Regions from separate parts of the Micromonospora sp. SL1-18 genome, predicted to be linked through region 2. Evidence: riboswitches for the same ligand, from Rfam matches in the RefSeq annotation. Region 2 holds a riboswitch; each other region holds the start of a gene.
What was found. A riboswitch is a leader RNA that binds a small molecule or an ion and turns the genes downstream of it on or off. The one in region 2 is predicted to bind cyclic di-AMP.
Positions count from the first base shown of each region.

Region 1: another riboswitch for cyclic di-AMP. It lies ahead of ACNAW0_RS02370 (C39 family peptidase); the one in region 2 lies ahead of ACNAW0_RS14975 (coiled-coil domain-containing protein).
Region 3: another riboswitch for cyclic di-AMP. It lies ahead of ACNAW0_RS23410 (NlpC/P60 family protein); the one in region 2 lies ahead of ACNAW0_RS14975 (coiled-coil domain-containing protein).
Region 4: another riboswitch for cyclic di-AMP. It lies ahead of ACNAW0_RS03565 (coiled-coil domain-containing protein); the one in region 2 lies ahead of ACNAW0_RS14975 (coiled-coil domain-containing protein).

Region 1 covers NZ_JBLROA010000003.1:126,616-134,553, forward strand. Annotated here, with positions in the region: gene ACNAW0_RS02360 (hypothetical protein) at 146-655, shown strand; gene ACNAW0_RS02365 (hypothetical protein) at 807-1,586, shown strand; cyclic di-AMP (ydaO/yuaA leader) riboswitch at 1,877-2,018, shown strand; gene ACNAW0_RS02370 (C39 family peptidase) at 2,222-3,091, shown strand; gene ACNAW0_RS02375 (alpha/beta fold hydrolase) at 3,193-3,960, shown strand; gene ACNAW0_RS02380 (CDP-glycerol glycerophosphotransferase family protein) at 3,973-5,688, opposite strand; gene ACNAW0_RS02385 (D-ribitol-5-phosphate cytidylyltransferase) at 5,720-7,228, opposite strand; gene ACNAW0_RS02390 (ABC transporter ATP-binding protein) at 7,372-7,938, opposite strand, start outside.
Region 2 covers NZ_JBLROA010000026.1:55,151-63,088, reverse strand. Annotated here, with positions in the region: gene ACNAW0_RS15010 (RNA polymerase sigma factor) at 1-464, shown strand, start outside; gene ACNAW0_RS15005 (heavy metal translocating P-type ATPase) at 525-2,777, opposite strand; gene ACNAW0_RS15000 (hypothetical protein) at 2,792-3,757, opposite strand; gene ACNAW0_RS14995 (heavy-metal-associated domain-containing protein) at 3,793-4,002, opposite strand; gene ACNAW0_RS14990 (metal-sensitive transcriptional regulator) at 4,098-4,397, shown strand; gene ACNAW0_RS14985 (hypothetical protein) at 4,445-4,708, opposite strand; gene ACNAW0_RS14980 (YibE/F family protein) at 4,906-6,249, shown strand; cyclic di-AMP (ydaO/yuaA leader) riboswitch at 6,403-6,534, shown strand; gene ACNAW0_RS14975 (coiled-coil domain-containing protein) at 6,539-7,558, shown strand; gene ACNAW0_RS14970 (carbonic anhydrase) at 7,561-7,938, opposite strand, start outside.
Region 3 covers NZ_JBLROA010000058.1:21,287-27,988, forward strand. Annotated here, with positions in the region: gene ACNAW0_RS23400 (C40 family peptidase) at 95-1,096, shown strand; gene ACNAW0_RS23405 (N-acetylmuramoyl-L-alanine amidase) at 1,160-3,205, opposite strand; cyclic di-AMP (ydaO/yuaA leader) riboswitch at 3,442-3,579, shown strand; gene ACNAW0_RS23410 (NlpC/P60 family protein) at 3,592-4,626, shown strand; gene dcd (dCTP deaminase) at 4,698-5,276, opposite strand; gene ACNAW0_RS23420 (pyridoxamine 5'-phosphate oxidase family protein) at 5,355-5,900, shown strand; gene ACNAW0_RS23425 (zinc metalloprotease) at 5,967-6,702, opposite strand, start outside.
Region 4 covers NZ_JBLROA010000005.1:53,735-61,672, forward strand. Annotated here, with positions in the region: gene ACNAW0_RS03550 (hypothetical protein) at 68-397, shown strand; gene ACNAW0_RS03555 (HelD family protein) at 630-2,747, shown strand; gene ACNAW0_RS03560 (cation diffusion facilitator family transporter) at 2,835-3,749, shown strand; cyclic di-AMP (ydaO/yuaA leader) riboswitch at 3,895-4,028, shown strand; gene ACNAW0_RS03565 (coiled-coil domain-containing protein) at 4,033-5,100, shown strand; gene ACNAW0_RS03570 (hypothetical protein) at 5,209-5,727, shown strand; gene ACNAW0_RS03575 (SRPBCC family protein) at 5,747-6,199, opposite strand; gene ACNAW0_RS03580 (STAS domain-containing protein) at 6,293-6,652, opposite strand; gene ACNAW0_RS03585 (hypothetical protein) at 7,076-7,480, shown strand; gene ACNAW0_RS03590 (cellulose binding domain-containing protein) at 7,583-7,938, opposite strand, start outside.

The DNA of each region.
Region 1 (7,938 bases), on a different contig from region 2:
CCGCGCGGCGTCCTTCCGCCGCCGGACCCGTGGCGGGAGCCCGCCGCCCGGCCGCTGTCCACCCTGGGCGGTGCCGCCTTCCCTCGGCCAGTGCGACACGCCCGGCGATGGTGCTTTCCGGCCGTTTCGGCGGTAATTTGGATCCGTGCTTCCGATCGCGCTCACCTGTCCCCTGTGGTGGGTGGCGCGTTGGACCGCCCGCATGCTGGCCAGCCTGGCCGTGGTCGCCGCCTGCTCGCTCGGCGCCGCCGCGTTGCCCCTGGGCCCGGCCGCGACGGCTCAGGCGGCTGCCCCCACGCCCGCAGTCGACACGTCGGCCCTCCGGGCCGGGCACCTGAGCGCTCCCGAGCCCGGTGCCAACCCGGCCCTCCGGGGGCTGCTCCGCTGGTCCGACCGGGCCGCCGACGCGGTCGCCGGGGCCGGGACGGGAGCGCCCGGTGCGGTGGCCGGCCGCGGCGAGCATGCGGCGCCCGGCACCGACCCGGCCGGCGCCGCCCAGCGGCAGGTCGTCCAGGGCGACCTGGACCATGCCGAGCGGGCGGTCCTCTCGGTCGGCGGGCCCGGTCGGGTCGTGGCCGCTCCGGTCGACCGGCAGCGTGTCCTGGTCGGGCTGGTCCCGGCTGCCGCCGGCCCCCGGGCCCCGCCCGCCCGCTGACGATCCCGCGGGCCGCGGCCCGCGCTTGCCTTACCGAACCTCACCCCGCACCCGCCCGACGACGGCCAGACGGCGCCCGTACCCGGTCGCGCCCCGCCCCGCGGGCCCGTGTGGGCCTCTCCGCCACGCCGTTCCCGTGAGGTACCGACCAATGCAGAAGATCGTTCTCTATCACTTCGTCGCCAAGGTTCCCGAGGCCGCCGCCATCTGGTCGGTCCTGCTCCTGCTCGCCCTGGGCGTGCTGACCGTGCTGGTCACCCGGCCGGAGCGCCCGGTGGATCCCGCCCCCGATCCGGCCGCCGAGGAGGCGGCCCGCCGCGCCGACCTGTGCCGGTACGCCGACGAGGTGGCGGTGGCCGCCGCCGGGGCCGCGCGGACCGCCCGTCGGCGCCGCGAGCAGTGGCTGACCGCCCAGGAGGCGGCCGAACGGGCCTGGGAGGCGTACGACGAGTCCGAGAAGGCCGCCCGGCGCCTCGCCGGCGCCGTCGTGCTGCCCGAGCCGCGGACCCCCCGGACGCCGGCCGAGTACGCGGCCCGGGAGCGGTGGCTGCACCACGCGGCGATGGCGGCGCACTGGCGGGGCGACCTGACCGGCCGGCAGCTCGCCGACGTCCTCGCCCACCGCAACGGGTGGAACCCGCGCCGGCACCCGGCCGAGCAGGAGTTCGTCCTGGCCCGGGCGGCACGCGACGGCCGGCGGGCCGGCTGGCGGGCCGCCACCGAGCGCGAGCAGCGGGCGTGGCGCGACGCCGAGGTGGCCGCCGAGGCGGCCCGCACCCTGGCCGCGGAGGCGTACGCCGCCGCTGAGGCGCTGCGCCCCCGCCCGGTCTCGGTACGCCGCACCGAGCCGGTGGCCCTGGCCCGCGCGGCGGTGCCGGCCGGCGCGACCGGCGTCCGCACTGCCCGCTTCCGTCCCGCGCGGGTCGGCTGAATCGTTACCAAAAATCTGGTGAGCGAGGTCACCGCAAGCGCGGAAACGGTCATCCGGGTAGGCTCGGGTGATCGACTCCCGCAATTCCGGGCCGATCATCCACCCGTTGTCCGATTCGGGCCCGGCAGTCCCGTGATAACTGCTTGTCCCATTGAGTGACGTCAGGTTGCCTGCTGTTCCGGTCGGCGTCGCAATTCCGATGTTTAAGCAGGTAGGAGCGCTTGGCAGGCGGTGAACTCACCGGTAGTGTCGGCGCGTCTGGTGCGGTTTCCGATCGCATGTGGCGACGCCGTACCGACCCGCTCAATCGTGATCAAACGAACCGGGGACCCAGTGCAACACCGGGGTGAATCCGCGAGCTGCGACCCGCGGTAGGGCCTACTTCCCGCCCGAATCCGTCAGCTAACCCGGTAGGCGGCCACGGAAGGAGTGCCCTCCTCGTGCCATCCACCCCCCGATCCTCCCCCCGCCTCCACGGAGTGGCGGTGCCCTCGCTCGCCTGACCGGCGAGCCGAGTTCCGGTAACCGCCCTCGCAGCCCGGCTCACCGGGCGCTTCCCTTCCCGCGGCCATCCCGCCTGGCAACGCGCGTGACCTCGTCCGCGCGTCGGGCCGGCGTGTGCCGCACAGCCCCTCGTGGAGGAACACGTGAAGCACCACCTGAACCGTAAGCTGCGGCGCCTCGTGACCGAGCGCCCTTACCAGATCGTCGCCGGCTCCGCCGCGGCCCTCGTGCTGGCCGGCGGCGTCAGCGTCGCGCTGACCGGCACCGGCGACGCGCCCGCCCAGCAGGAGCGCGCGTCCGCCGTCACCGAGCTGGCCCCCCGGCTCGGTGAGGTCGCCAGCCGCGGCGAGGCGCAGGCCGCCGCTCCGGCGCCGTCCCAGTCCGACTCGCCGAGCGCGTCGCCGAGCCCGTCCGCGTCGCCGTCGCCGTCGGCGAAGCCCAGCACCGCCAAGGCGAACCCGGACGTCACCCGCAAGCCGAAGCCGAAGCCGCCGTCGAGCAAGATCCTCAACTACAACTACGAGGCGCAGACCGACTACTGGAACTGCGGCCCGGCCGCCGTGCGCAACGCCCTGAGCGCGAGCGGCATCGAGACCACCCAGGACGCGATGGTCGCCCCGCTGAACGCCGGCATGAACGGCACCGACTCGGCCGAGGACACCACCCGGGGGCTGAACCAGATGGTCAAGGGCAGCCCGTACCGGACGCACGTGATCCCCGGCCAGGCCGCGACGCCGGCGCAGATGGACCAGCTCCAGGCCGACCTGGTCAAGGCGATCAGCCACCGTCGTGGCGTCGTGGTCAACATCGCCGGCTCCGCCACCGACACCGACGGCGGCTGGCACTCGTTCCCCGGCGGCCACTACATCGCGGTGGTCGGCTACAAGAACAACGGCCGGACCGCGCTGATCGCCGACTCGGCCAACCCGGCGATGCCCTCGTACTGGATCACCACCATCGACCTGGCGAACTGGGCCGCCACCCGAGGCTACTCGGCCTGATCGCACCCCTCCCCGTCGGGCACCGGCTCCTGCGAGCCGGTGCCCGACCGCGTACGCGGGGGTCTCGCGCGTCGTGCCGGTCCGGTGGCACACTGCGCCGTATGGCCGACGAGACGGGAGCCCGCCATCTGCTGCTGCTGCACGGCCTGGGTGCCACCGGTGAGGTGTGGCTGCCCTGGGCGCCGCAGCTGGAGCATCGCTGGGCGGGCCGTTGGCTCGCCCCCGACCTGGCCGGCCACGGCTGGTCGCCGCCGCTGCCGGCGTACTCCTTCGCGGCCCTGACCGAGCGGGTGGTGGCGGGGCTCGGCCCGGTGGCCGAGCGGCTCGGGCCCCGGGACCGGCTGGTGCTGCTCGGGCACTCGCTCGGCGGGGTGGTGGCGCTGGCGCTGGCCGCGCGGTCGCGGCGGCTGCCGGTCGACGCGGTGATCGGGCTCGGCATCAAGGTCACCTGGTCCCCGGCCGAGCTGGACAAGGCGCGCGAGCTGGCCCAGCGGCCGGTGACCTGGTTCGCCAGCCGGGACGAGGCGGCCCGCCGCTACCTGCGGGTGGCCGGGCTGGTGGGGCTCTTCGCCCCCGACCACCCGGTGGTGGACGCCGGGCTGCGGTGCGAGGACGGCCGCTGGCGGCTGGCCATGGATCCGGCCGCGTTCGCGGTCGGCGCGCCGGACCTGCCGGCCCTGCTGGCCGACACCGACGCCTCGGTCGTGCTGGCCCGGGGCGAGCACGACCCGATGGTCACCGACGCCCAGCTCAAGGAGCTGGGCGTGCCCGTCGTCACCCTTCCCGGCCTGGGGCACAGCGCCCACGTCGAGGATCCCACCGCCGTCCTCGACCTGCTCGCGCCGTTCGCCGCGCCCGGCCGGCCGTGACGCCGTCGCCCGTCAGGCGCTGGGGGAGAGCGGCGAGCCGTCGGGGGCGACGATGTCGGTGGCGCGCGGGCCCGGCGGGTCCCAGCCCGGGTCGAGCTCGCGGCGGGCGGCGTCGAGGAACGCCTCGGTGTACGACTCGGTGGGGAAGTCGCCCAGGTAGCGGGTGCGGGTGGCCCAGCGAACCGCCGCCTTCGGGTCGGTGTCGAGCAGCTCGGTCAGCACCTCGTCCACGTTGGACATGTCCCGGTGCAGCACGTAACCCGAGCCGGCGAGGGGGAACCGTGCGACGAAGTGCTCACCGTCGGCGCCCATGTCGGTGACCGCGTACGGCTTGCCGGAATAGAGCCAGTCGGAGACCACCCCGGAGACGTCCGAGATCAGCGCGTCGGAGCGGTTGACGCAGTCTGTCAGGGTCAGCTCGCGGGTGGCCGCCGCCCCCCACAGGTGCGCCCGGCCGGTCTTCGCCTGGTCCGCGGCCAGCAGCTCGGCCAGCCGGGCCAGCTGCCGCGCCGAGGCCGGGTTCTGCGTGGTGTACGGGTGGTGCCGCAGGATGATCGTGGCCCCCCGGTCCAGCAGCCGGCGGATCACCGTCTCGGCGACCGGCAGCGAGCAGTAGTTCGCGTCGGCGTGGTGCCCCGTCCAGGTGGGCGTGTAGAGCACGGTCGGCTGCGCCAGGCCGCGGGCCGGCTCCCGGCGTACCTCGATCGCCTCCACCTGGGGCCGGCCGACCACGACGAACTTCTCGGCGGGGATCGTCACGCCGGCCCGGGCGTACCGGTCGATCGCGGCCTGCCCGGCCACGAAGATCCGGTCGAAGATCGCCGAGACCGGATTGGCGCTGGGCGCCTTGTCGCTGTCGCCGTGATGCAGCTGCACGTGCGTGAGCTGCGAGAGGCGCAGGCAGTGGCTGTTCTTCGCGCCGTGGTTGACGTAGAAGGCCACCCGCAGGCTCGGCACCAGGGCCTCGTCCATGGCCTTGAGCGTCGGGCAGCAGACCACCGGCGCGCGGGTCGCGGCGGCGATGGCGGGCAGGAACTCCGGCTCCCGCACCAGGACCAGGAACGGCCGGCCGATCCGCTCCAGGTACGGCAGCCACATGGTGACCTGGTACGCCGAGCCGGGCGGGGCGGAGAAGTAAAGCACGAACTCAGGCTGGTGCCGGCGCAGCGCGCGGCCCACCGGCCCGCCCCCGGCCGACGGTCGGAACCGGCGCCGGGCCAGGTCGAGCCCGAGCGCGCCGCAGCCCGCGCCGACCAGCAGGGCGGCGGCCAGCGCCACCCAGGCGGGCAGGGCGAGGCCGGCGGCCACCGCCACCAGGGTGAGCAGCACCAGCAGCACGTCGCCGAGCCGGTCGGCGACCAGCGGGGTCCAGGAGCGGACCGGAAGGTTGGCCGTGCGGATCTCCAGGGCGCCGGCGTCGCGCAGCGGCCCCACCAGCAGTACCAGGCCGAGCAGCACCAGCGCGGTGGCGGCCAGTGCCGGGTCGAAGCCGTCGTCGAGCCGGCGGGCGTACCCGACCAGGATTCCGGCAGCGACGAGCACCGACTCGGCGACGCCGTCGGCGCTCGGCCGGACCCGCCGTTCCCATCCGGCGGTGACCAGGGCGGTGACCGCGACCGCCAACCCCCAGTCGGTCGCCCCGGTGAGCGCCGCCACGAGGAAGGCCAGCACCGCCAGCCCGGTGGTCAGCGCCCGGGCGAGCGCCTTCCGGACCAGGTCACCGCGCATCTGGATCGTCCCGTCCCGCTGCCTGACCCGGTCAGGCGCCGACGCCCGTGGGCACTTGCTCAGGCGATTGCGCGCCGGGCTGCGTGCCCACCGTGGCGGCCAGCTCGCCGGGGGCGCGGCGGACGTCGATGACCTGACCGGTCAGGTCGGAGACGAGCACGTCCAGGGAGGCCTGCGCGACGGCCTCGGCGGAGAGCAGGGTGTGCTCCGGCTCCTCGCCGAATGCCTTGGTGCGCATCGGGGTGGCGGTGCGCTCCGGGTTGACGCAGTTGACCCGTACGGCGAACTCGGCCCACTCGTCGGCGAGCGCCTGGGTCAGGTTGACCAGCGCGGCCTTGGTGGCCGAGTAGAGCGCGTACCGGGCCCGGCCCCGGGTGTACGAGCTGGACGTGTAGAGCAGCAGCTGGCCCTTGGTCTGCTGGAGGTACGGCAGTGACTGCCGGGCGACGGTGACCGGGCCGACGAAGTTGACGTGCAGGAGCCGGTCCATCGTCTCCGCGTCCATCTCCGTGAGGGCACCCCGCTCCAGGACGCCGGCGGTGACCACCACGTGGTCGATGCGGCCGGTGGCCTCGAAGGCGGTCTTCAGCGCGGCGGCCACGTCTTCGGGCCGCTCGACGTGGGTGCCGGTGGTGGAGCGGCTGAACGGGAACACCTGGGCGCCGTAGCCGCGGGCCAGCTCGGTCAGGTCGTGTCCGATGCCGTAGCTGCCGCCGAAGACCACGATGGTCCGCCCGGTCAGCTCCTCCAGGTAGCTGCGGTGGTCGCTCACCCTGGGCGCCTGGGCGGCGGCGAGCTGGAAGAGCTTGTCCGCCAGGTGCACGTCGACCGGGTGGGTGACCTTGATGTTCTCGTCCGAGCCGTCGATCACCTTGATCGGCGTGCCGGGCAGGTAGCGCAGCACCACTCCGCAGTCGTCGGTGGCGGCGAAGTCGGGGTCGCCCTCGGCCCGCCGGTAGGCCTCACGGATGGCGCCGGACCGGAACGCCTGCGGGGTCTGGCCGCGGCGCAGCGTGGCGCGGACCGGGATGTCGGTGATGCAGTCGTTCTCGTCGACCTGGACGATCGTGTCGGCCGACGGGATCGCCACGTCGACGGCCGCGTACGTCCACAGCGCGTTCACGCACTCGCGTACGATCCGGGCGCTGACCAGCGGACGGACCGCGTCGTGGAAGAGGACGTTGACGTCGCCCTCGCCGATCGCATCGAGCGCGATGCGGGTGGTGGCGTTGCGGGTGTCCCCGCCCTCGATGACCTTGCTGACCTTGCTGAAGCCGGCCTTGTCGACGATCTGCTGGGCCTCGGCCACGTGGCCGGACGCCATCAGCACGAGGATCTCGTCGATCTCGGGGGCGGCCTCGAATACGGCCAGGGTGTGTTCGATGATCGGCTTACCGGCGATCTTCAGCAACTGCTTGGGGATGCCCAGCCCCAGCCGGGTCCCGGTGCCGCCGGCCAGCACCACTGCCACCGTCCGCGAGGGTCGCCACGGTGTCCCCGCGGCGACGGCGTCCGGGCTGGTGGTGTGGTCCTGCGTCATTGCCGATCCTCACTCTCAACGATCCAACGATTGGGCGCCGGCAATCGGGCCGACCGGATGAACCCTAACGTGTCTGTTCGGATGATCCGCGCCGGTGGCCGGATGGTTGTAGGTCCGCAGGTCACCGGGTGGGTACTCCGACGTTACCTGCCGTTCGAGAACTCCTCGTAGGCCCGGATGACCTCGTCGGTGGGACCGTCCATGCGTAGTTCGCCCGATTCCAGCCAAATTGTCCGCTCGCAGGTGTCCCGGATCGACGAGAGCTGGTGGCTGACCAGGAACACCGTGCCAGCGCTCTCCCGTAGCTCCCGGACCCGCTGCTCGCTGCGCTTGCGGAACCCCTTGTCACCAGTGGCGAGCGCCTCGTCGACCAGCAGCACGTCGTGCTTCTTCGCGGCGGCGATGGAGAAGCGCAGCCGGGCGGCCATGCCGGAGGAGTAGGTGCGCATCGGCAACGAGGCGAAGTCGCCGCGCTGGTTGATGCCGGAGAACTCGATGATCTCGGGAGTGAGCCGGGCGACCTCCTCGGGCGGCATGCCCATGGCCAGGCAGCCGAGGGTGACGTTCCGCTCGCCGGAGAGGTCGTTGAGCAGCGCGGCGTTGACGCCGAGCAGGGACGGCTGCCCCTGGGTGTAGATCGCGCCGCGGTCGACCGGGAGCAGCCCGGCGATGGCCCGCAGCAGGGTGGACTTGCCGGACCCGTTGCTGCC
Region 2 (7,938 bases):
AGCAGGACCGCACCCGCTGGGACCGGCAGGAGATCGCCGAGGGGATCGCGCTGGTGACCGAGGCGCTGACCTGGTCACCGCCCGGCCCGTACCAGGTGCAGGCGGCGATCGCGGCGGTGCACGCCGAGGCGCCGACAGCGGCGGAGACGGACTGGCCGCAGATCGTCGCGCTCTACCGGGTGCTCGCCCGGATCGCGCCGAACCCGATGGTCACCCTCAACCAGGCCGCCGCGGTGGCCATGGTGGACGGCCCCCGGGCCGGGCTCGCCCTGCTCCCGCCGCTCGCCGCCGACGAGCGTACGGCCGGGCACCACCGGCTCGCCGCCGTCCGCGCCCACCTGCTGGAACTGGCCGGCGAGCGGGACGAGGCGCGGGAGGCGTACCTGGCCGCGGCGCGGGCGACCACCAGCCGGCCCGAGCAGCGCTATCTGGAGGTACGCGCCGCGCGCCTGGCCGCCGACTGATTCACACATGGCACGCCGGGCCGGCGAGGTGCCGGCCCGGTGTCGCTTATGTGCACCGGCTCAGCTGACCGGGTGGAAGCGTCGCAGCCGGAGGCTGTTCGCCACCACGAAGACCGATGAGAACGCCATCGCGGCGCCGGCGATCATCGGGTTGAGCAGGCCGGCGGCGGCCAGCGGCAGGGCCGCCACGTTGTAGGCGAACGCCCAGAACAGGTTGCCCTTGATGATGCGCAGCGTCCGCCGGGAGAGCCGGATGGCGTCCACGGCGGCGGTCAGGTCGCCCCGGACCAGGGTCAGGTCGGACGCCTCGATCGCCACGTCGGTGCCGGTGCCCATGGCCAGCCCGAGATCGGCCTGGGCCAGCGCGGCGGCGTCGTTGATGCCGTCCCCGATCATGGCCACCGTCCGCCCCTCGGCCTGGAGCCGTCGCACCACGTCGACCTTGTCGGCGGGCAGTACCTCGGCGGTCACCTGGTCGATGCCGACCTCGGTGGCCACCGCCCGGGCGACCGTGGTGTTGTCGCCGGTGAGCAGCACCGGGGTGAGCCCGAGCTCGCGCAGCCGCGCGACGGCGGCCCGGCTGGTGGGTTTCACCACGTCTGCCACCGCGAGCACGCCGCGGGCCCGGCCGTCCCAACCGGCCAGCACCGCCGTCCGGCCGGTGGCCTCCGCGTCGGTCACCGCCCGCACGACCTCCTCGGGTACGTCGAGACCCCGCTCCCGCAGCAGCCGGAGCCGCCCGACCACCAGGTCCCGGCCCTCGACCGAACCGGTCACGCCGAGCCCCTCGGCGTTGGCGAAGCCGGTGACCGGCGGCACCGGACCGGCCTGCGCCGCGCCCTCGGCGACCGCCCGGGCGATCGGGTGCTCGGAAGCGGCCTCCAGCGCGCCGGACAGCCGGAGCAGTTCGCCGGCGTCCTGGCCGGCGGCGGGGAGCACGTCGACCAGGGTCATCCGTCCGGTGGTGACGGTGCCGGTCTTGTCCAGCACCACGGTGTCTACCTGGCGGGTGGACTCCAGCACCTCCGGCCCCTTGATCAGGATGCCGAGCTGGGCGCCGCGTCCGGTGCCGACCAGCAGCGCGGTCGGGGTGGCCAGGCCGAGGGCGCACGGGCAGGCGATTATCAGCACAGCCACCGCCGCGGTGAAGGCGGCCGTCGTCCCGCCCCCGCTGCCGAGCCACCAGCCCAGCGTGCCGATGGTCAGGGCGATCACGATCGGCACGAAGACCCCGGAGATCCGGTCGGCGAGCCGCTGCACGGCCGCCTTGCCGGTCTGCGCCGCCTCGACCAGCTTCGCCATCTGGGCGAGCTGGGTGTCCCCGCCGACCCGGGTGGCCCGGACGACCAGCCGGCCGCCGGCGTTGACGGTGGCGCCGACGACGGTGTCGCCGGGCCCGACCTCGACCGGCACGGACTCGCCGGTAAGCATGCTGGCGTCGACCGCCGAGGTGCCCTCCTCGACGATGCCGTCGGTGGCGATCTTCTCGCCGGGCCGGACCACGAACCGGTCGCCGACCCCGAGCTGGTCCACCGGGATCCGGGTCTCCCGGTCGCCGCGGAGCACCGCGACGTCCTTGGCACCCATCTGCAGCAGGGCGCGCAGGGCGGTGCCGGCGGTCCGCTTGGACCGGGCCTCGAAGTAGCGCCCGGCCAGGATGAAGGCGGTCACCCCGGCTGCCGCCTCCAGGTAGATGTTGCCGGCACCGTCGCTGCGGGTGATGTCGAAGCGGAACGAATGGGTCATCCCGGGTATCCCGGCGTCGCCGAGGAAGAGCGCCCAGAGCGACCAGCCGAACGCGGCGAGGGTACCGAGCGACACCAGGGTGTCCATGGTCGCCGCTCCGTGCCGCAGGTTGATCCAGGCGGCCCGGTGGAACGGCAGCCCGCCGTAGACCACGACCGGGGCGGCCAGGGCCAGCGACGCCCACTGCCAGTAGGTGAACTGCCAGGCCGGCACCATGGCCAGCAGGATCACCGGCACGGCCAGCGCGACCGACACCCACAGCCGGGTACGCAGCCCGCGCAGCTCGTCCACCGGCTCGGCGGCCGCCTCGACCGCGGCCTGCGCGGGCGGCGGCACTTCGGCCGTGTAGCCGGTCTTCTCCACGGTGGCGATCAGGTCGTCCGGGGTGACCTCGTCGGCGTACCGGACGGTGGCCTTCTCGGTGGCGTAGTTGACCGTGGCCTCGACGCCGTCCATCCGGTTGAGCTTCTTCTCGATCCGGGCGGCGCAGGAGGCGCAGGTCATGCCGCCGATCGCGAGTTCGATCTGGTTCGGCGCGACCGGTAGAGACTTGGCGGTCGATGTCATCGCGGCACCTCCGGTCAATTGTGCCCGTGACCGGGGACGCCGTGCCCGGCGTCCGAGGTCGCTGTGGTGGTCGGGGCCGGCGCGCCGGTGGCCGGGGCCGCCGGGGTGCCCGGGTCGCCCGCCACGACGGTGAACTCCGCGGTGTGCACCGCGCCGCCGTGCCGGAAGTCCAGGAAGAGGCGGTACCACCCGGCCGAGGGCACCTCGGCGGAGAAGGTGACCGCCGGCCCGGCGGGGGTCCGCCCGTCGCCGGGCGCGCCCTCCGGGTGCACGTGCAGGTATGCCAGGTCGCCCTGCCGCAGCGCCACCAGGTGCCCGTACGCCCCGAGGTAGGGCTGCAGGTCCGTGACCGGCCGGCCGTCCCGGCTCACGGTCAGGGTGAGCCGGCTGGTGCGGCCGGGCTGCGGGGTGCCGCTGATGGTGACGGTGTAGCCGTCGACGGTGGTGCTGGTGGCGGGTGCCGGCAGCGGCCGCTCCGCCAGGGCGCCGGGGACGGTGACGTCGACCCCGAGCGTCAGTGGCTCGCCACCGGTCGGGGTGAAGTCGGCGAACGCCCGCCAGACGCCGGGCCCGGCGAGCGGCGAGGCGACCCGCCAGGTGCCGTCGGCGGCCAACTCCGGGTGGACGTGCCGGAAACCGGAGAGGTCGCGGCGCGCGACGATCAGGTGCATACGCTGCTCGTGGGCCACGTCGTAGCGGGTGACCGGCCGGCCGTCCGGGCCGGTGACCCGGAAGGCGAACTCGCCGGCGGGGGCGGTCACCGGTTGCAGGGTGTAGCCGCGGTCGGAGACGAGCAACCCGCCGGGCAGGTGCTCGGTGGGGGCGGCCGAGTGGCCGTCGCCGTGACCGGGGTCCGTGGCTTCGTGGCGGGACTCGGCGGCGGGGGTGACGGGGCCGGTCAGCTGGCCGACCCCGTACGCCGCGCCGAACACCGCCGCGAGGCCGAGCGTGAAGCCGCTCAGCTTCGTCGCCGTGTTCATTGATGCACCTCGGTTCCTTCGGGTCCTGGGACCCGTCACGCCCCGACGAGGTCGTAGCCGGCCTCGTCCACGGCGGCACGGACGGTGTCCGTATCCAACGGGCTCGAGCTGGTGACGGTGACCTGGCCGGAGGCCAGGTCGACCTGGACGTCGCTGACGCCCGGGATCGCGCCCACCTCGGAGCTGACCGAGTTGGCGCAGTGCCCGCAGGTCATGCCCTGCACCTGGTACGTCGTGGTTGCCATTCGCAAATCTCCCTCCTGTTACCGCTACCCGGTGGGGGTATCAGCCACAGATCGGAACGTACCATACCCCCGAGGGGTAGGCTATCCTCAACGTCATGACCGCACCGACGACCCCGACCCGGGGCTACACCGCCAGCAAGGAACAGCTGCTCGCGCGGCTCCGCCGTGTCGAGGGCCAGGTCCGCGGCATCGAGAAGATGGTCGAGGACGACCGCTACTGCATCGACGTGCTGACCCAGATCTCCGCCATCCAGGCCGCCCTGGACAAGGTCGGCCTCGGGCTGCTCGACGGGCACGCCCGGCACTGCATGCGTGAGGGCGCCGCCGAGGGCCGCGCCGACGAGATGGCCACCGAGATGATGGCCGCCGTCGGCCGGCTGATGAAGCGGGGCTGATCAGGACTTCCGGCGACGGCGGGCTCAGAGCCGGTCGAGCAGCTTCTTCATGGCGTCGAACTCGGCCTGCTGGGCGTCCAAGATCCGCCGGGCGAGCGCTGGGTGCAGCCGTCGCCCTGGCAGTCGTCGGTCAGACCGGCCGCCGCATCCGGCGCGACGGCGTGCCCGGCCGCCGCGTGCGCCGCCGGGTCGCCGCCGGTGGCGTGCGTCCCATGGCCGAGGGTGTGCATGGCGGTCAGCCCGACCAGGGCACTGATCAGCAGCAGGAGCCGGACCCACGGTCCGGTCATCACCGCTGGCGCCGTACGCACGAGGACCACGCTAGCGGGCGCGGCGGGGCGGGCCGGGAGGAACCACCGGACACCACTCGTCCGCTACGACCCGCTGCCGGCCTGGCTACCATTCCGCGGCGGCGACCGGCCTGCTTCTTCAGCCGGTGCCACCGCCGGCCGGTGACCCGACCGGCCCGGCGACACGTGTCCCGCTGTCAATCGTTGGGAGACCCGCCATGGGCGCCGACCACACCCGTCCCGCCCCGTCCGCTCCGAAGGGGGTGCGGCAGGTCCTCGTCGCGACGGTGGTGCCGCTGTTCCTGGTCACCGTGGTCGCCGCGCTCGCGCTCTGGCCACGGGACACGCGGGAGCCGGCGGGCAACGCGGAGGTGCCGCGCTACCACGGCACGGTGACCCGGGTGGTGACCGAGTCCTGCCCGCCCACGCCGGAATCGCCGGAGGGCGGCCCAGGCGACTCCACCGGCCCCTGCGGGACCGTCACCGTCACCGTCGAGCAGGGCCCGGACGCCGGGCAGCAGGTCGAGGTGCCCGTCCCGACCGGGCCCGGGGCGCCCCGGGTCGAGGTCGGCGACGCGATCATGCTGGTCGAGCTGACTGACCCGGCCGACCCGACGGCGAAGAGCTACCAGATCGCCGAGCACCAGCGCGGCGCGCCACTGGTCTGGCTGGTCGTGCTGTTCGGCGTCGTCATCGTCGCGTTCGGCCGCTGGCGCGGGCTGGCCGCGCTGGGCGGCCTGGTCGCGAGCTTCGCCCTCCTGCTCGGTTTCGTGCTGCCCGGAATCAACGCCGGCCAGCCGCCGCTGCTGGTGGCGATCGTCGGGTCCGCGCTGATCATGTTCGTGGTGTTGTACCTGACCCACGGGATCACCGCGCAGACCTCGGTGGCGGTGCTCGGCACCCTGGGCAGCCTGGTGCTGACCGGGCTCCTCGGTGCCCTGGCCATCGCGGCCACCCATCTGACCGGCTTCGGCAGCGAGGACGCCGCCACCCTGTCGATGTTCCAGCACGACGTAGACCTGCACGGATTGCTCCTGGCCGGCATCATCATCGGCTCACTCGGCGTGCTGGACGACGTCACCGTCACCCAGGCGGCCACGGTCACCGAACTGGCGTACGCGAATCCGGGGCTGTCCCGGCTCCAGCTCTACCGGGCGGCCACCCGGGTGGGCCGCGCGCACATCGCCTCCACGGTCAACACCATCGTCCTGGCGTACGCGGGCGCGTCGCTGCCGCTGCTGCTCCTGCTCGTCGCCGACTCGCGCCCGTTGAGCGAGATCCTGACCAGCGAATTCATGGCCACGGAGATCGTCCGCAGCGCGGTGGCGACGCTCGGCCTGATCGCCGCCGTACCGCTGACCACCGGCCTGGCCGCCCTCGTCACCACTGCGGGCCGGGGCGCCGCGACGGACACCCGCCGGGGCGCCGGAACGGACACCGTGCCGCCCTCCGGGCCGCCGGCCGCCCGGCCGCCCGCCGAGCGGGACGACGCCCTGGAGGCGCTCGGCGGAGCGGTCACGGGGCGGCGCGGCGCGGACGGAGGTACGGAGGTCGCATGGTGACACTCCGCAGCGTGACCATCGATTGCGAACGCGATGCTGGTCACGCAGAGCTACGCCGAAATCGCGCCATTGGTCGGCTTCTGGGCGTAGCTCACCGCATGGATTGTCAGGTAATCTCCCTCCGGCCACCGCTGAAGGCGTGCACCAGCGCCTGCGGTGCCGCCGCCCAATCGCCCGAGGGCGAGCCGGGGAACCAACGCACCTGGGGTGAATCCGCGCCAGCGGTAGGGGCCACTTCCGTCCCGAACCCGGCAGCTAACCCGGCCGGCGGTCGACGGAAGGGAACACTGTGACGGCACCCCTGCGCCGCTGCTTGACACCTGTGGTGGCCGTGCTTGCCGCGCTCGCCATCGTCGCCGGGCCGACCCCGGCCATGGCCGCGCCCACCAACCCCACCCCTTCTGGGCACGAGGAGGACGATGAGCCTCCGCTCATCACGGACGTCCTGGACGCCGCGAACCGCGGCTACCTCAAGGCCAAGGCGAAGCTGGCGAAGTCGAAGCGGCGCCAGCTCCAACTGGCCCTCGAGATAAACGCGGCACGGGCCGAGCTCGATGCGCTGCGCCCACAGGTCGGTCAAATCGCCGCGCAGTCGTACCGCACCGGCCGGGTCGGCGTGCTGGCCATGCTGCTGGAGAGCAACACGCCCGACACGTTCGTCCAGCGGGCCGCCGGCCTGGACGAGCTGAACCTGGTCAACGCGCAGAAGCTCGCGGCGGCCAACGCGGCGAAGACCCGGGCCGAGCAGGCCAAGCTCGCCCTCGACGCCGAGGTACGCGAGCAGCAGAAGCAGGCCAACGCGATGGCGCGCGAGAAGGCCGAGGCGGAGAAGGCGCTGAAGCTGGTCGGCGGACGCGGCTTCACCGGCGGCCTGGTCTCGGCCACCTCGCCGGTCGCCCGGATCGGGCCCGGTCGCACGGCCGACGGGGGCTGGACGGCCGAATCACGCACCGCGAAGGACCCGACCACCTCGGGCTACATCACCCCGCGCACCCTGCACGCCTACAAGGAGGTCCGGCGAGCCGGCTTCGACCGCTTCGCCGGCTGCTACCGCCCCGGCGGGCCGTGGGAGCACCCGAAGGGCCGGGCCTGCGACTGGTCGCTGCAGAAGAGCGGTTTCGCACCCTGGCACAACAACGACATGCGGATGTACGGCAACAACGTCGCCGCCTTCCTCATCCGCAACGCCGACCGGCTGGGCATCTACTACGTGATCTGGAACCGGCAGATCTGGTTCCCGGCAACAGGCTGGAGGTCATACAGCGGCCCCTCCAACCACACCGACCACGTCCACATGTCGATGCTCTAGGTCTAGGGCGTGCCGGCCGACACCTCGGCCACCGTCCGCACCTCGCCCGCGCTGAGCCGGTACGACATGCCGACCACCCCGCACCGGCCGGCGGACACCCGCTCGGCGAGTACGGCCGACCTGGCCAGCAGCGCCTCGACGGTCTGCGCGATGTGGATGTCGACGATGGCGTTCACGTCCTCGACGCCCTGTCGGGCCGCTTGGCGCAGGCTGGGCACGACGGCCTCCACCACCGCACCGAGGTGCCCGGCCGGAGAGGCGCCGGCGGCGACCGCCTCGCGCGCGGCCTGCACCGCCCCGCAGGAGTCGTGGCCGAGCACCACGACCAGCGGGGTGCCGAGCACGGTGACCGCATACTCGACGCTGCCGAGCACCTCGGG
Region 3 (6,702 bases), on a different contig from region 2:
GTGGTGCACCGGCCGCTGCGGTCGTCTGCCTCGACCTTCCCCCTCACGAGGCGCCCGGCGGTCGGTTGCAAAGGAGTCCGTGCCGGTGGCAACCATGCCTCCTGATCGTCACGCCTCGAGCCAGCTCTCCCTCCGACCGATCGGAGCGCGCCGGGTCGTACGTCGTCTCCTCACCCTGGTCGCGGCCGTCGCGGTCGGTGCCGGGCTGTTGGCGGCTCCGGCGCACGCTTCGCCGTCGGTGGACGAGATCGATCAACAGATCGACAAGCAGTGGGAACAGCTCGAGCCCACCATCGAGAGCTACAACAAGGTCCGCGCCCAGCTCAAGGCCAACAAGAAGAAGTCGGCGGACCTTGAGAAGAAGATGGTGCCGCTGGAGCTGGAGTCGACCCTGGCGATGAACAAGGTCGGCGACATCGCCTCCCGCTACTACATGACGGGCCCGGCGCAGGACATCGGCGCCCTGCTGGTGAGCACCGAGCCGGGCACCCTCGCCGAGCAGCTCGTCATCCTGGACCGGCTGGCCAAGCAGCAGCACAAGCAGATCGCGGGCGTGCTCGCCGTCCGCGACAAGTACAACGCGCAGAAGAAGAAGCTGGACGCGCTGATCGCCACCCAGATCAAGCAGCGCGACGAGCTGGCGGCCAAGAAGAAGCACATCGACGCCGAGATCAAGCGGCTGACCGCGATGCTGCCGGTGACCTCGATCCGCCCGGCGGGCTGCCCGGCCATCGACGGCGTGGTGAGCAACGCGGCGCGGACCGCCATCAAGACGGCCTGCGCCCAGGTCGGTGACCCGTACGTGTGGGGCGCCACCGGCCCGAACGCGTTCGACTGCTCCGGCCTCACCCAGTACGCCTACAAGGCGGCGGGCATCTCCCTCACCCACTTCACCGGCGCGCAGTGGCGGGAGGGCAGGGCCGTGTCCCGCAGCGATGCTCGCCCCGGTGACCTGGTCTTCTTCTTCAGCGACCTGCACCACGTCGGCCTCTACCTCGGCAACGGCATCATGGTGCACGCGCCACGGACCGGCAAACCGGTCCAGGTGGGTTCGCTCAGCTACATGCCGGTCGCCGGCTTCCGCCGCGTCACCTGATCCTCCCGACCACCACGAAGGCCCCCGGTCCGCACGGACCGGGGGCCTTCGTTTCGTCCCGGATCAGCGGGGCGCGTTCTCCGCCGCCGGCTGGATCTGCACGTCGTCGAGGTTGACGTACATCACCCGGTGGCCGAACTGGACCTGCACGTACTGGAGCTGGCCGCGGACGACCGTGCGGTCATCCGGCGACGAGCCGTCGAAGGAGACGGCCCGGTAGTACTCGCTCGGCAGGACGCCGCCGACCGCGTACCGCTGGCCGGCCTTGAACGTGTACTGCAGCGGAGCGATGCCCTGGAAGGGAATGGTGGACGGGTAGGCGGCCCGCTCCGGGTAGGCCCGCCCGTACACCGGGATGGTGGCCTTTCCGGGCTTGGGGGTCACCACGAAGCCGTTGGCCCACTTCGCCGCCGGCGCCGAGGCCGGGTTGTAGAACCAAGCCTTCTGGCCGAGGTACCAGATCGCCGTCCAGTCGCCCTGGATTTCGGCGATGGCGTACGTCTGACCGGCCGAGGCGCGGGCGCCGTGGTCGGAGATGTACATGGTGTTCGGTGTGCCCTTGTCGTTCAGCCCCAGGTCGTTGACCAACGGTGCGGTCGGGCTCGGGGCGGCGCGCAGGATGACCGAGGAGGAGCCGCGCAGCGGGCAGGGCTCGGGGTCCGGCGGCGGCTTCGGGACGCCCGGCGGCTGCCGGTTGCAGCCGTAGAAGGCCGGCTTGTTGTTCGCGTAGTCCGGGTCGATGGTGACCAGGCCGGTGTGCGGCGTGCCGGTCGAGTGGAACGGCGCCTTCAGCAGGTCGAAGTAGTGCGACCAGTTCCAGTACGGGCCCGGGTCCCAGTGCATCGGGCCGACGTTCGCGGGGGCGATGCCGGGGACGTTGTCGTGGCCGAGGATGTGCTGCCGGTCCAGCGGGATCTGGAACCGCAGCGCCAGGTGTCGGACCAGCTTGGCGGAGGCCCGGTACAGCGCCTCGGTGTACCAGGTGCCGTGGCCGGCGAAGCCCTCGTGCTCGATGCCGATGGACTTGGCGTTGACGTACCAGTTGCCGGCGTGCCAGCCGACGTTTTTCGCCTTGATGTGCTGCGCGACGTACCCGTCCACCGACCGCAGCGTGTAGTGCCAGCCCAGGTAGGTCACGTCCTGAACCTGGCCCAGGCTGGGGCCGAAGTAGCCCTCGGTGTCGTGGATGATGATGTACTCGAGCTTCTGCTGGGCCGGCCGGTTGCCGATGTCGTAGTTGCCGTAGTCCCAGGTTTTGGTCTTCGGGATGTAGTACTCCCCGTACGGCGCGGGGATCCACTCGCAGGCGAGGCGGACCGGGCACTCCAGGCCGTCCGGCCGCTCGGCGCGGCGCAGCCCGAGCTGGTGCAGCCCGGACTGGTCCGGTTTCACCGTCGTGGCGGCGAGGGTCACCTGCTGGCCGTCGTCGGTGGTCCGGCTGGCGCCCTGGCTGATCTGGTCGTACACCTCGTCGGCGAAGGCCGCCGCGGCGTCCTCGGTGTCCGCGCCGGAATACCGGGCCACCGCGCCGTACCAGGCCGCCGGGTCGCTGCCGGCACCGACCGGCCCACCCAGCTGCTGCTGGTACGACGCCAGCAGCGCCGCCCCGCCGCGGATGTTGGCCGCCGCGTCGTCGCGCAGCGTCTCCTTCGACTCGCCGGTCAGGTTGGCGGCCGCGTCGAGGGTCTGCAGCGAAGCCTGGGGCAGGGTGTCCCCGGACGGCTCGGCGGCGGCGGTCAGGTCAAGGTTGAGCGGCCGGGACTCGTCGCCGCGCGGGTCCTCGTTCTCGTCCACGTGCGCGCTGGACGGGGTCGAGGCGACCTGCTCGGCGTCGGTGAGGTGCATCGGGCCGTAGCCGCCGCTGGTGCTGGGCTGGCCTGGGTGGGTGTCCCAGCGGGATTCCAGGTAAGAGACGCCGAGCAGCACGTTCTGCGGCACGCCGTACTCCGCTGCCGCGGCGGCGTACTGCTGCTGGCGGTCGGGGCTGTCGGTGGTCCCGGCGGCGAGGGGCGCCGCCGCGGTGGGACCGGTGGTCGCGATAGCGGTGGCCGCCGCGACGGCGGCGGCCAGCAGTATCCGTCTGCGCGATGGCAGGGCTGTGAGGTGCATCAAACCTCCAGATCGGGATGGGGGTCACTGCTTCCTCACCCTTGCTCCGCGCATGGCGTCCGGTCAATACCTTTCCAGATAACGATGCAGTCCGAAAGAAATCTTCACCCTCGGCGGTCGTGGCCGAGAATTTGCGTACGGAGTGTCACGGCGTCTCGGGTTGCGGATTGATAACGGCGATCTCTACTCTGTTCACTCGTCGGCCGGTAGCTTCACCGTCCAGCCCGGGTGGTGACGGTCGGACACCGCCGAGTCGCCTCCGTGCGAACCGGGGACCCAGGTACCTGGGGTGAATCCGCACCGCGGTGCGGTAGGGCGGCTCCCTTCCCGCCCGAACCCGTCAGCTAACCCGGTAGGCGGTCGGGAAAGAAGGAGTACGGAGCCCGGTGGCAAACCATGCCCCGCGGCCACCGTCGGTCCGGTCGGTCGACCGGTCGGCGGCTGCGCCGCGTCCACGCTGGTCCCGCTTCACCACCACCCTCGCGGCCCTGGTCGGCACCGTCGTCGTCCTGACCGGCGGCGCCACGGCGGCCCACGCCGACCCGACGGTCGCCGAGATCGAGCGCCAGATCGACCAGGACTGGAACAAGCTCGAACCGATCATCGAACAGGTCAACGCCACCCGCGAGGACCTCGCCGCCAAGCGCAAGAAGGCCGCCGCGCTGGCCAAGCAGATCGCCCCGTTGCAGGCCAAGGTCGATCAGGCCCTCGGGCAGGTCGGCGGCCTCGCCGTCAACGCGTACAAGGGCGACAACATCTCCACCGTCAACGCGCTGCTGGGCAGCAAGTCGCCCGGCCAGCTGGTCGACAGCCTGGAACTGCTCGACCGCTTCGCGCACCGCCAGCAGCGGCAGGTGCAGGCCGTGGCCGACCTGCGCGACCGGTTGGCCGCGAAGAAGAAGCCGCTGGACAACATGATCGCCCAGCTGGCCCGGACCGAGGCCCAGCTCGCGGCCAAGAAGAAGCAGATCGACGCCGAGATCGCCCGGCTGCAGAAGCTGCGGCTCAAGGTGTACGGCAACGGCGGTGGCGGCCCGCTGCGCCCGGCGCCCTGCCCCGCCGGCTACCCGGGTGGCCCCGCCGGGGTCGCGGTCAAGTTCGCCTGCGCCCAGATCGGCAAGATCTACGTCTGGGGCGCCGCCGGTCCGGACCACTACGACTGCTCCGGCCTGACGATGGCGGCCTGGGACAGGGCCGGCTCCTCGCTGCCGCACAACGCCCGGCAGCAGCACAACGTCACCCGGCGGGTGAGCCGCAGCGAGCTGCGCCCCGGCGACCTGGTCTTCTACTACAGCGACCTGCACCACGTCGCCATGTACGTCGGTAACGGCTGGGTGGTGCACGCCTCCCAGTCGGGCAAGCCGATCACGATGAAACGCGTCGACGACGGCCAGATCAACAGCTACGGCCGCCCCGGCTGAGGTGAAAGCAGGGGCCCCCTGTTAACGCCTGCGGTAGAGGAAGGGGCCCCTGTTAACACCGGGCCGGCCGGTCAACGGGTCGGCCAGATCCGCCAGTTCTGCCAGGAGCGGCTCGGGGTCGGGCCGCGCTGCCCCTGGTAGCGCGAGCCGTAGACCGCGGAGCCGTACGGGTGCTCGGCCGGCGACGAGAGCCGGAAGATGCAGAGCTGGCCGATCTTCATGCCCGGCCAGAGGGTGATCGGCAGGTTCGCCACGTTGGAGAGCTCCAGCGTGACGTGCCCGGAGAAGCCCGGGTCGATGAAACCGGCGGTCGAGTGGGTGAGCAGCCCGAGCCGGCCCAGGCTCGACTTGCCCTCGAGGCGTGCGGCGAGCTGGTCGCCCAGCGAGATCACCTCGAGCGTCGAGGCGAGCACGAACTCGCCCGGGTGCAGCACGAACGGCTCCCCCTCGGGCACCTCGACCGTCGAGGTCAGGTCGTCCTGCCGCGACGCCGGGTCGATGTGCGTGTAGAGGTGGTTGTTGAAGACCCGGAAGAGCCGGTCCAGGCGTACGTCGATGCTGGATGGCTGCACCAGCGCGGGCTCGAAGGGCTCCAGCGCGAGCGTGCCCGCCTCGATCTCGGAGGCCAGGTCGCGGTCGGATAGCAGCATCGCAACACCATAGCGACCGGTACGGGCGACCTGCGTGTCGGACTGCGCGCTCGTACACTTGTTCGATAGAATGTCCGCATGGCTTCCTGGTCCGAATTCGCCGCCGACGAGCCCCGCCTCGCCGACGAGATCCGCCTTCTCCTGCAGCAGTACGGGCCGGGTTTCGGCTACCTCGCCACGGTCCGCGCCGACGGCGGTCCCCGGGTCCACCCGGTCTCCCCGGTCATCACCGACGGAGGGCTCTACTGCTTCGTCATCGACTCGCCCAAGCGCCGCGACCTCGAACGGGACGGCCGCTACGCGCTGCACTCGTTCCCAGCCGAGGAGAGCGACGACGAGGCGTACGTCGCGGGCCGCGCCCGTCCGGTGACCGACCCGGCCATCGTGGCCCAGGTGGCCGCGCTCGGTCGGGCCGCGCCGCAGGTCGACTGGCGGCTGTTCGAGTTCACCGTCGACGTGGCGATGCTGACCCGGCGCGACCAGACGACCTACCTTGGCGTGAGCCGGCCGCAGGTGCGGGTCTGGCTCGACCCGCAGGCGACCGGCCCGACCCGCCGGGCCGCCGTCGCACCCGAGGCCCGACGTGGTCGCCATGGGTTCGACACCCGCCGGCCGGCCGCCTGAGCCCGCAAGAGCCGGCGCCGGCCCCGTCGTGGAACGGGACCGGCACCGGCGTGCCGTGCTGGGCTGCTACGCCGCGCGGTAGGCGTTCCACGCGGTCAGCATCCGGCTGGCCTGTCCGGGGGTGAACTCGTACATGCACGAGTCGTAGGTGTAGTCCATGAAGTTGTGGATCGGGTCCAGGCCGGGCGCGGTGCAGGTGTCCCGCCCGGTCGGGCACTGGTAGGCCGGTGACGCCTCGGCCGGGGTGTCGGAGACGCCGTCGCCCTGGCCCGAGCAACCGCCCTGGAAGGTGTGGTAGAGGTTCAGCCAGTGGCCGATCTCGTGGGTCCCCGTGTCGCCCAGGTTGTAGTTGGTCACGGTGCCGCCCGGCAGCGACTCGTTCAGCGCGACCACGCCGTCCATCTTGTCCAGCGTCTTCTTCGGGAAGGTCGCCCAGCCGAGCAGGTTGTCGCTCAGCTCACCCAGGTACATGTTCAACGTGTTCTTGCCGCCCTCGCGCAGCGTCGTCTTCATGGACCGCTCCGCGGAGGAGCCCGAGACGATCGGGTACCAGGACGGGTTGGTGACCCGGTTGATCTTCTGAAGTTGGAACCCGAAGGCGGTCGCGGCGCCGCCGGTGGCACCGCTGTAGGCCTGGTTCAGCACGCTGATCTGCTGGGTGATCATCGAGTCCGGGATGTTGCCGCCCGCCCGGGTGCTGTCCCGCTGGATGACGTGCACGACGACCGGGATGGTCACGGTCGCCAGGGGCGCGGCCCCGGCCCCGAGGCGGAACCTGGACCGCTCGGCCAGCGCGGCGGCG
Region 4 (7,938 bases), on a different contig from region 2:
CCCGGGCGTCACCCGCACCAGCCCCCGGACGTTTCAGTCCTCCCGTACGTCTGCAAGGAGTACTTCCGTGGCGAGCAACACCTCTAAGACCGCGCGCGCGTCAGTCCGGGCCGGCCAGGCTGGCCAGGGTGGCGCCCTCAGCGTGCTGGGCGAGTTCAAGTACCTCATCCCGCTCAACGGCGGCAAGCACGCCTACGTGCGCAACCTGACCAACGGCAAGACCGTGCGCCTGCGCACCGACTCCGAGGCCTTCGTCGAGGAGATCCGGACGCTGGCCGCCGCCGGCCACGCCACCAAGGTCCGCGCCGAGCTCAACGGCCTCGCCGCCGCCTACCCCGAGCACGGCTGGGACGCCACCGAGAAGCGCCTCGTCGAGGCCGGCGTCTTCGAGGGCTGAGTCCCTCACCCGCGTCACCCAAACCGCCCGCCGGGTCGTCCGGCGGGCGGTTCGTCGTCTCCGCCGCTTCCCCGGCGAGGGGTCCGGCGGGCACGGGGTGCGATCGCCCGGATAACGGGCAACCGCCACCGCCGGGCACGGCCACCGGCATGGCCACGACGAGGGCCCGAGCGGCGGCCCGTACCCTCATTCAGCCCACCGTGCCCGCCGCGTGACCACAGGAGCCCCCGCCTTGAGCGACCAGACCACCCTGGACCGGGAGATCGCCGCCGAACAGCGGCATCTCGATCGGGTGTACGCCCGCTTGGCGGAACTGCGCCGCTCGGCCGCCGACGCCGAGCGGGAGGGCTACCGGCTGGCCCGGGTCGGCAACTTCGGCGCGTTGGTGGAGCGGGACGCGATGGTGTTCCACGCCGCGCAGCGCCGGTACGTGCTGGACGCAGAGCACGAGGGGCTGGTCTTCGGCCGGCTCGACCTGCGTACCCGGCAGGTGCTGCACGTGGGGCGGCTCGGCGTGCGCGGGGAGAACGCCGAGACGCTGGTGGTGGACTGGCGGGCGCCGGCCGCCGCCGCCTTCTACCGGGCCACCCCGGCCGAGCCGATGGGCGTGGTACGCCGGCGCACCATCCAGTCGTCGGCGGAGCGGGTCACCCGGATCGAGGACGACCTCCTGGACCCGGAGGCGGCGCCACCGGACATGGCGGTGGTCGGCGACGGCGCGCTGCTGGCCACGCTGTCCCGGGCCACCGGGCGGGGCATGCGGGACATCGTCGCGACCATCCAGCGCGAGCAGGACGAGGCGATCCGCTCCCCCGGCTCGGGGGTCACGATCGTCTCCGGCGGCCCGGGCACCGGCAAGACCGCGGTCGCGCTGCACCGGGCCGCGTACCTGCTCTACTCCGACCGGTCCCGGTACGCCGGCGGCGGCATCCTGGTGGTCGGCCCGTCCGGCGTGTTCGTCGAGTACATCGCCTCGGTACTGCCCTCGCTCGGCGAGGAGACCGCCACCCTGCACTCGCTCGGCTCGCTCTTCCCGGGCATGTCGGCGACCCGTACCGACCTGCCGGAGGTGGCGGCGGTGAAGGGGTCGCTGCGGATGCGCCGGGTGCTGGAACGCGCGGTCCGGGACGCGGTGCCGGATTCCCCCACCGAGCTGCGCCTGCTCTACCGGGGCGAGCTGCTCCGGCTGGGCCGGGCCGAGCTGGACGCGATCCGGGACCGGGCCCTGCCGCGCGGCGCGCGCCGCAACGAGGTGCGACGGGGCGGCTTCGACGCCGTCCTCGCCGCCCTGTACGGACAGGCTCGCGGGCTGCGGATCGGCCGGCTGCCGGAGCAGCCCGCGTTCGAGGACGAGATCATCGAGCGGCCGGAGTTCCGCGAGTTCCTCAAGGCCTGGTGGCCCCGGCTGCACCCGCGGCACGTGCTCGGCTGGCTGGCCCGCCCCGAGCGGCTGCGCCGGTACGCCGGCGGGATCCTGGCGGCCGACGAGATCCGGCTGCTGACGCGGGCGTACCGGACCCTGGACGCCGAGGGGCCGACCATCGCCGACATCGCGCTGCTGGACGAGCTGGACGCGCTGCTCGGCAAGCCGGTGCAGCGGGCGAAGCCGAGGCGCGACCCGTTCCAGCTCGCCGGGGGCGTTCGCGAGCTGAGCACGTTCGCCGACCGGCAGCGGGCGGCCCGGGCCGCCGCCCGGGAGCGCCCGGAGGACTACCGCGACTACGCCCACGTGGTGGTCGACGAGGCGCAGGACGTCTCCCCGATGCAGTGGCGGATGATCGGCCGCCGGGGCCGGCTGGCCTCCTGGACCGTGGTGGGCGACCCGGCGCAGACCGCCTGGACGGGTGACGCGGGTGAGCTGACCCGGGCCCGGGACCAGGCGCTGGGGCAGCGCCGCCGGTACCGGTACGAGCTGACCACCAACTACCGCAACTCCGCCGAGATCTTCGCGGTGGCGGCGGCGGAGATCCGCCGCCGCTACCCGGACCTGGCGCTGCCGACCGCGGTGCGCTCCACCGGGGTGCCGCCGGTCGAGCGGATCGTGCCCGCCGCCGAGCTGCCGGCCGCGACCGTGGCCGCGGCCGGCGCGCTGCTGGCCGAGGTCGAAGGGACGGTCGGCGTGATCACGCCGGTGCCGCGCCGGGACGAGGTCGCCGGCTGGCTGGGCGACCTCGGCGGCGGCCGACTCCAGGTGGTGACCAGCCTCCAGGCCAAGGGCATGGAGTACGACGGGGTGGTGCTGGTGGCGCCGAGCGAGATCCGGGCCGATCAGGGTTCGGGCGTACGGACCCTCTACGTGGCGCTGTCCCGGGCCACCCAGCGCCTGACCACCCTCGACCCGGTCGGCTGACGACGGTCGGGCCCCGGCTCACTTGCATACATAGCGATGTGAGCATAAATTGGGCCCCGCCGGGGTGACGGGCGAAAGGGTGTGGGCGTGGGCGCAGGTCATGACCACAGCGGCACGGTCACCAACGCCGCACACCGCCACCGGGGTCGGCTCTGGGCCGCGCTCGGGCTGCTCGCCGCCCTCATGCTGGCCGAGGCGGGGACCGCGTTCGCCACCGATTCGCTGGCCCTGCTCTCCGACGCCGGGCACATGTTCACCGACGTGCTTGGCATCGGCATGGCGCTCGCCGCGATCACCGCCACCCGGCGGGCCAACACCGATCCGCAACGCACCTTCGGGCTCTACCGGCTGGAGGTGCTGGCCGCGCTCGCCAACGCGGTGCTGCTCGGCGCGGTCGCCGCCTACGTGTTCGTCGAGGCGGTACGCCGGTTCGGCAGGCCGCCGGAGGTGCTCGCCGGGCCGATGCTGGCCGTGGCGGTGCTCGGCCTGCTCGCCAACCTGGCCGCGTTCGCGCTGCTGCGGACGGGCGCGCAGGAGAGCATCAACGTGCGCGGAGCGTATCTGGAGGTGCTCGGCGACGTGCTGGGCTCGCTCGGGGTGATCGCCGCCGCCCTGGTCATCACGTTCACCGACTGGTGGTGGGCCGACCCGCTGGTCGCCGTCGCGATCGGGCTGTTCATCCTGCCGCGCACCTGGCGGCTCGGCAGGGCCGCGGTGCGCATCCTGGTGCAGGCCGCCCCGGAGCACCTCCAGGTGACCGCGGTGCGCGATCGGCTGGCCGCTGTGCCTGGGGTCGCCGAGGTGCACGACCTGCACGTCTGGACCCTCACCTCGGGCATGGACGTGACCTCGGCGCACCTGACCACGACGCCCGGCGCGGAGGTGGGCGAGGTGCTGGCCGCGGCGCGGGCCGCACTGCACGAGGACTTCCGGATCGATCACGCCACGTTGCAGATCGAACCCGGAGCGTCAACCGGCGCATGCGGACCTGTGGAGTGGTAATTAGGACAAACTTAAATTCAAGTGGCTATTGTGCATCTGTGCCGGCTTTAGCCCGATTCTCGGTCCCCGTCGCCGGGGGCCGGTCGGCGTACGGCCGGTAGGCTCGGTCGCGGTCTCCACCCGGCGGCGCGTTTCGGCGCCGGGGCGGCGGCCGTCGCCTAATCGCCAGCAGCACGGCGAGCCGGGGAACCACGTTCCTGGGGTGCATCCGCGTCAGCGGTAGGGATCTTCCGTCCCGAACCCGTCAGCTAACCCGGTCGGCGGTTGACGGAAGGACACGTGAATGCCACCTGTGGCACCTGTACGACGGACGGCCGCCCGGTTGGCGGCCCTGCTCGTCGCGACGCTCGCCCTCGGCGTCGCGGCCGCGCCGGTCTCCCCCGCCTCGGCGGCCGCCCCGACCGGCCTGCTTGCCGCCCCGCCCGGCGACGAGGGCGGCACCCCGGCGCTGCGCGCTCAGCTCGACGCGGCCAGCAAGGGCTGGCTGGACGCGCGGGCGGCGCTGAAGCGGTCGGTGCAGCGGCAGCAACAGCTCACCACCCAGCTCAAGACCGTCAACGCCGAGCTGGGCGTACGCGACGCCAAGGTCGGCGAGATCGCCGGGGTCGCGTACCGGACCGGGCGGCTCGGCACCGCCGCGGCGCTGCTCGACACCAGCAGCCCGGAGGGCTTCATGGACCGGGCCGCCACGCTGCAACAGGTCGCCGCGCACGAGGACCGCGCGCTGCGCAACCTGATCGACACCCGGGACCAGTCCACCCGCACCCAGGCCGCGCTCGACGGCGAGATCCGGGAGCAACGCAAGCAGGTCGCGGTGATGGCCAAGCGCAAGGAACAGGCGGAACACGCGCTGGAACTGGCCAACAAGAAGGCCGCCAGCACGAGCGGCGGGGGCAGCGTGCAGGGCACCTCGCGGGCCAACGCCAAGGCGGCACCGCGCAACGCCGACGGCTCCTGGCCCTCGGAGTCGTGCAGCGTGAACGACCCGACCCCGGCCAACGGCTGCATCACCCCGCGCATGATGCACGCGCTCCAGCAGGCCAAGGCGGCCGGGTTCACCCGCTACGTCTCCTGCTACCGGCCCAGCGGCTCGGGCGAGCACCCCAAGGGCCGGGCCTGCGACTTCGCCGCCCAGAAGGGCGGCTTCGGCGGGGTGGCCACCGGCGGCGACAAGACGTACGGCAACAACCTGGCCGCGTACTTCATCCGCAACGCCGACCCGCTCGCCGTGCTCTACGTGATCTGGTACAAGCAGATCTGGCTGCCCAGCAGCGGCTGGAAGGCGTACAGCGGCGGCAACGGCGACCCGTCCAGCGACCACACCAACCACGTGCACCTGTCGGTGTACTGAGGCTCGCCGGTGGCCCGCCGCCCGGCGGGCCACCTACGCCCACCGACGTACGTCGGAGGTCGCCGTGCGTCCGACGACGCGGGGCCGGCGAGGACCGAGCATCGGGGCATGAGCCGACTCTCACCCGCCGGACGCAAGGCCCTGCTCACCCTGCACCTGGTCACCGCGCTGGGCTGGCTCGGCGTCGACCTGGTGCTGCTGGCCCTCGGTGTCGCCGGCCTACGCGGAGCCGACCCCGAGGTGGTCTATCCAGCGGCGGGTCTGCTGGTCACGTACCTCTTCGCCCCGCTGAGCGTGCTGGTCTGGCTGGTCGGGCTGGCCAGCGCGCTGTTCACCCCGTGGGGGCTGCTGCGCTGGCGCTGGGTGCTGGTCAAGTTCGTGATCACCACGGCGATGCTGGGGTTGGTGCTGCTGCTGCTCACCCCGACCGTGCGCCGGCTCGGCGAGCTGGGGCCGGACCTCACCGCCCGGGACCGGCTGGACCTGGTCATCCCGCCGACGGTCTCCAGCACCCTGCTGATCGTCACGACCGTGCTGTCCACCTACAAGCCGTGGGGGCGGCTGCGCCCGGCCGCCCCGACGGCCCGACGTCCGGAGTTGTCGCGAACCGCCGGGCGGCGGAGCTGACTGAAGAGCCCGCGGGCTCTCAGTCAGCCGGCCCCTCCAGGGCGGCCCTGAGCCGACTGGCGAGGCCGAGGTGGGCCGCCCGGGCCTGCCGGAAGGCGTACCCGAACAGGGGCGCCGGGGCGGAGAGGGTGATCTCGACGTCGATACGCACCACGCCGCCGGGCTCGTCCAGCAGCCGGGTGTGGTTGCGGACGGTGGTGGCCGGCTGCTGGCGGGCCACCGTCTCCACCTCGTCCTCGGTGGCGACCAGCACGTCCGCCTGGTAGGTGACCGGGAAGTGCAGCGGCCCGAGCTCCAGCCGGTCGGTGATCGCGTAGCTGGCCAGGGCGCCGGGGCGGGGCGGCAGCGGACGGACCCGGACGATCAGCGGATGCAGCTCACCCTGCCGGGTCAGGTCGCTGAGCAGGGCGAGCGCATCCGCCCGGGTGCAGCGGGCCTGCACGGTGTAGCTGAAACTGTCGCTGCTGAGCACGCCGTACTCCCTTGCCGTCGGCGATCCGCACGATCGTCGCGTAACCGGGGTTCGGCTGGCAACGGTCGACGAAAGCGTACGGAACCGGGCGGCTCAGGCGCCGGGCAGTACCTCGGGAGTGCTGTCGGCGAGGTACGGCTCGGGAGCGCCGAAGAGACCCAGCAGGCCGGTGACCCAGAGCTGGCGGTGCACGAATCGGCTCGGCTCGGTGACAAGCAGCTTCACACCGCTGACCTCGGCGGTCTGGAAACCGGCAACCATCGCGCTGATGCCGACGGAGTCGAGGAAGGTGACCAGCCGCATGTTCAGCTCGACCCGGGACGGATGGCCCTTCGCGAGCACCTCGGCGATCGCTTCCCGCACTTCGTACGCGGTGTCGACGTCGATCTCGCCCCGCGGGGCGATCTGGACGACACCACCCGGTAACACCGACTGCACGATCGACAGGCTCACGCGAGCACCTCCACTCGCCCCTACGGGCGCCTCATCAGTACGCGGGCCGCGACCGAGAGTATTCCTCCGATGCCTCGGTCGCCACCCCTCGGGATGGGCAATTCGCGAACTGGGCACACCTGGGCATCCCAGTCCGGTTTCCTCCAGTTCCTGTTCTTCGCGTCGACAGACTCTCATACTCCAACGACCGACCGGGCAATGTCGATCCGCCGACCCAGGTTAGCGGCCCCGCGCCGGTCCGGCCCGGATCCGGTCCCGGCGCGTTCGGCTGGTTGGTCCCGCCGCACCCATCGACCACGCCTGACCTGGATGGTTTGCGGCGGCCCCGGGCGGGGCACTGCCCGGGTGAGCAGACCGTCCCACGATGCCCGACCGCCGGAGTCCGAAGTGGCCGCCGGATTCCACCCCCGAGGAGGTAACACCATGTTCGGAACTACCCTGCTGGAGCGCCGCGGCAAGCCCGAGCGGATCGCGGACCAGGCGTGGCAGCACCTGGCCTCCGCGGTCAGCTCCGCCGGGGACGGCGTCCGCGACGCCGCCCGCTCCGCCCGGCGCAACGGGTCGGGGCTGGCCGAGGGCGCCGGCGACCTGGTCGGCTCCGCCGCCGGCGAGGCCCGCCGCCGGGCCACCCACGCCGTCGACGCGCTCACCGGCCGCCGGCCGACGCTGCCCTGGGCGCTGCTGGTCGGCGCCGCGCTGGTCGGCGCCGCGATCGGCTGGGCCGCCGGCACCGCCGCCCGAGCCGCCGGAAGCCGGGTACGGGACGTCGAGGAGATCGAGTTCGTGGACGTGGACCGGCTGGACTCCCCGGACGGCCTGGACTTCTGACCCGCACCCGCCAACGGGGGTTCCGGCGAGCCTGAGGCACCGCAGTCGGCGCGGACGCGGCGGTGGCCGCCCCGCGGACGGGACGGCCACCGTACGGCCCGGTCAGCGGGCGACGGTCGCGGTGCAGGTGAGCGCGGGCACCGAGTTGGTCCCGCTCCAACTGGCGAGGAAGCCGAAGGTGGTGCTGGCTCCCGTGCCGAGGGCGCCGTTGTAGCCGGCGTCCTTGACCACCACGAGGCTGCCGTTCTGGGTGTACGTGCCGCCCCAGAGTTGGTTGATCTGCTGCCCGTTGGCGAAGTTCCAGGAGACCGACCAGGCGCTGGTCGGCAGGCCGTTGTTGCTGACCGTCACCTCGCCCTGGAAGCCGTCCGGCCACGAGTTGGTCACCTGGTAGGTCGCCGTGCAGCCGCCGGCCGGTGGCGGCGTAGTCGGGGGCGCAGTCGTCGGCGGCGGGGTGG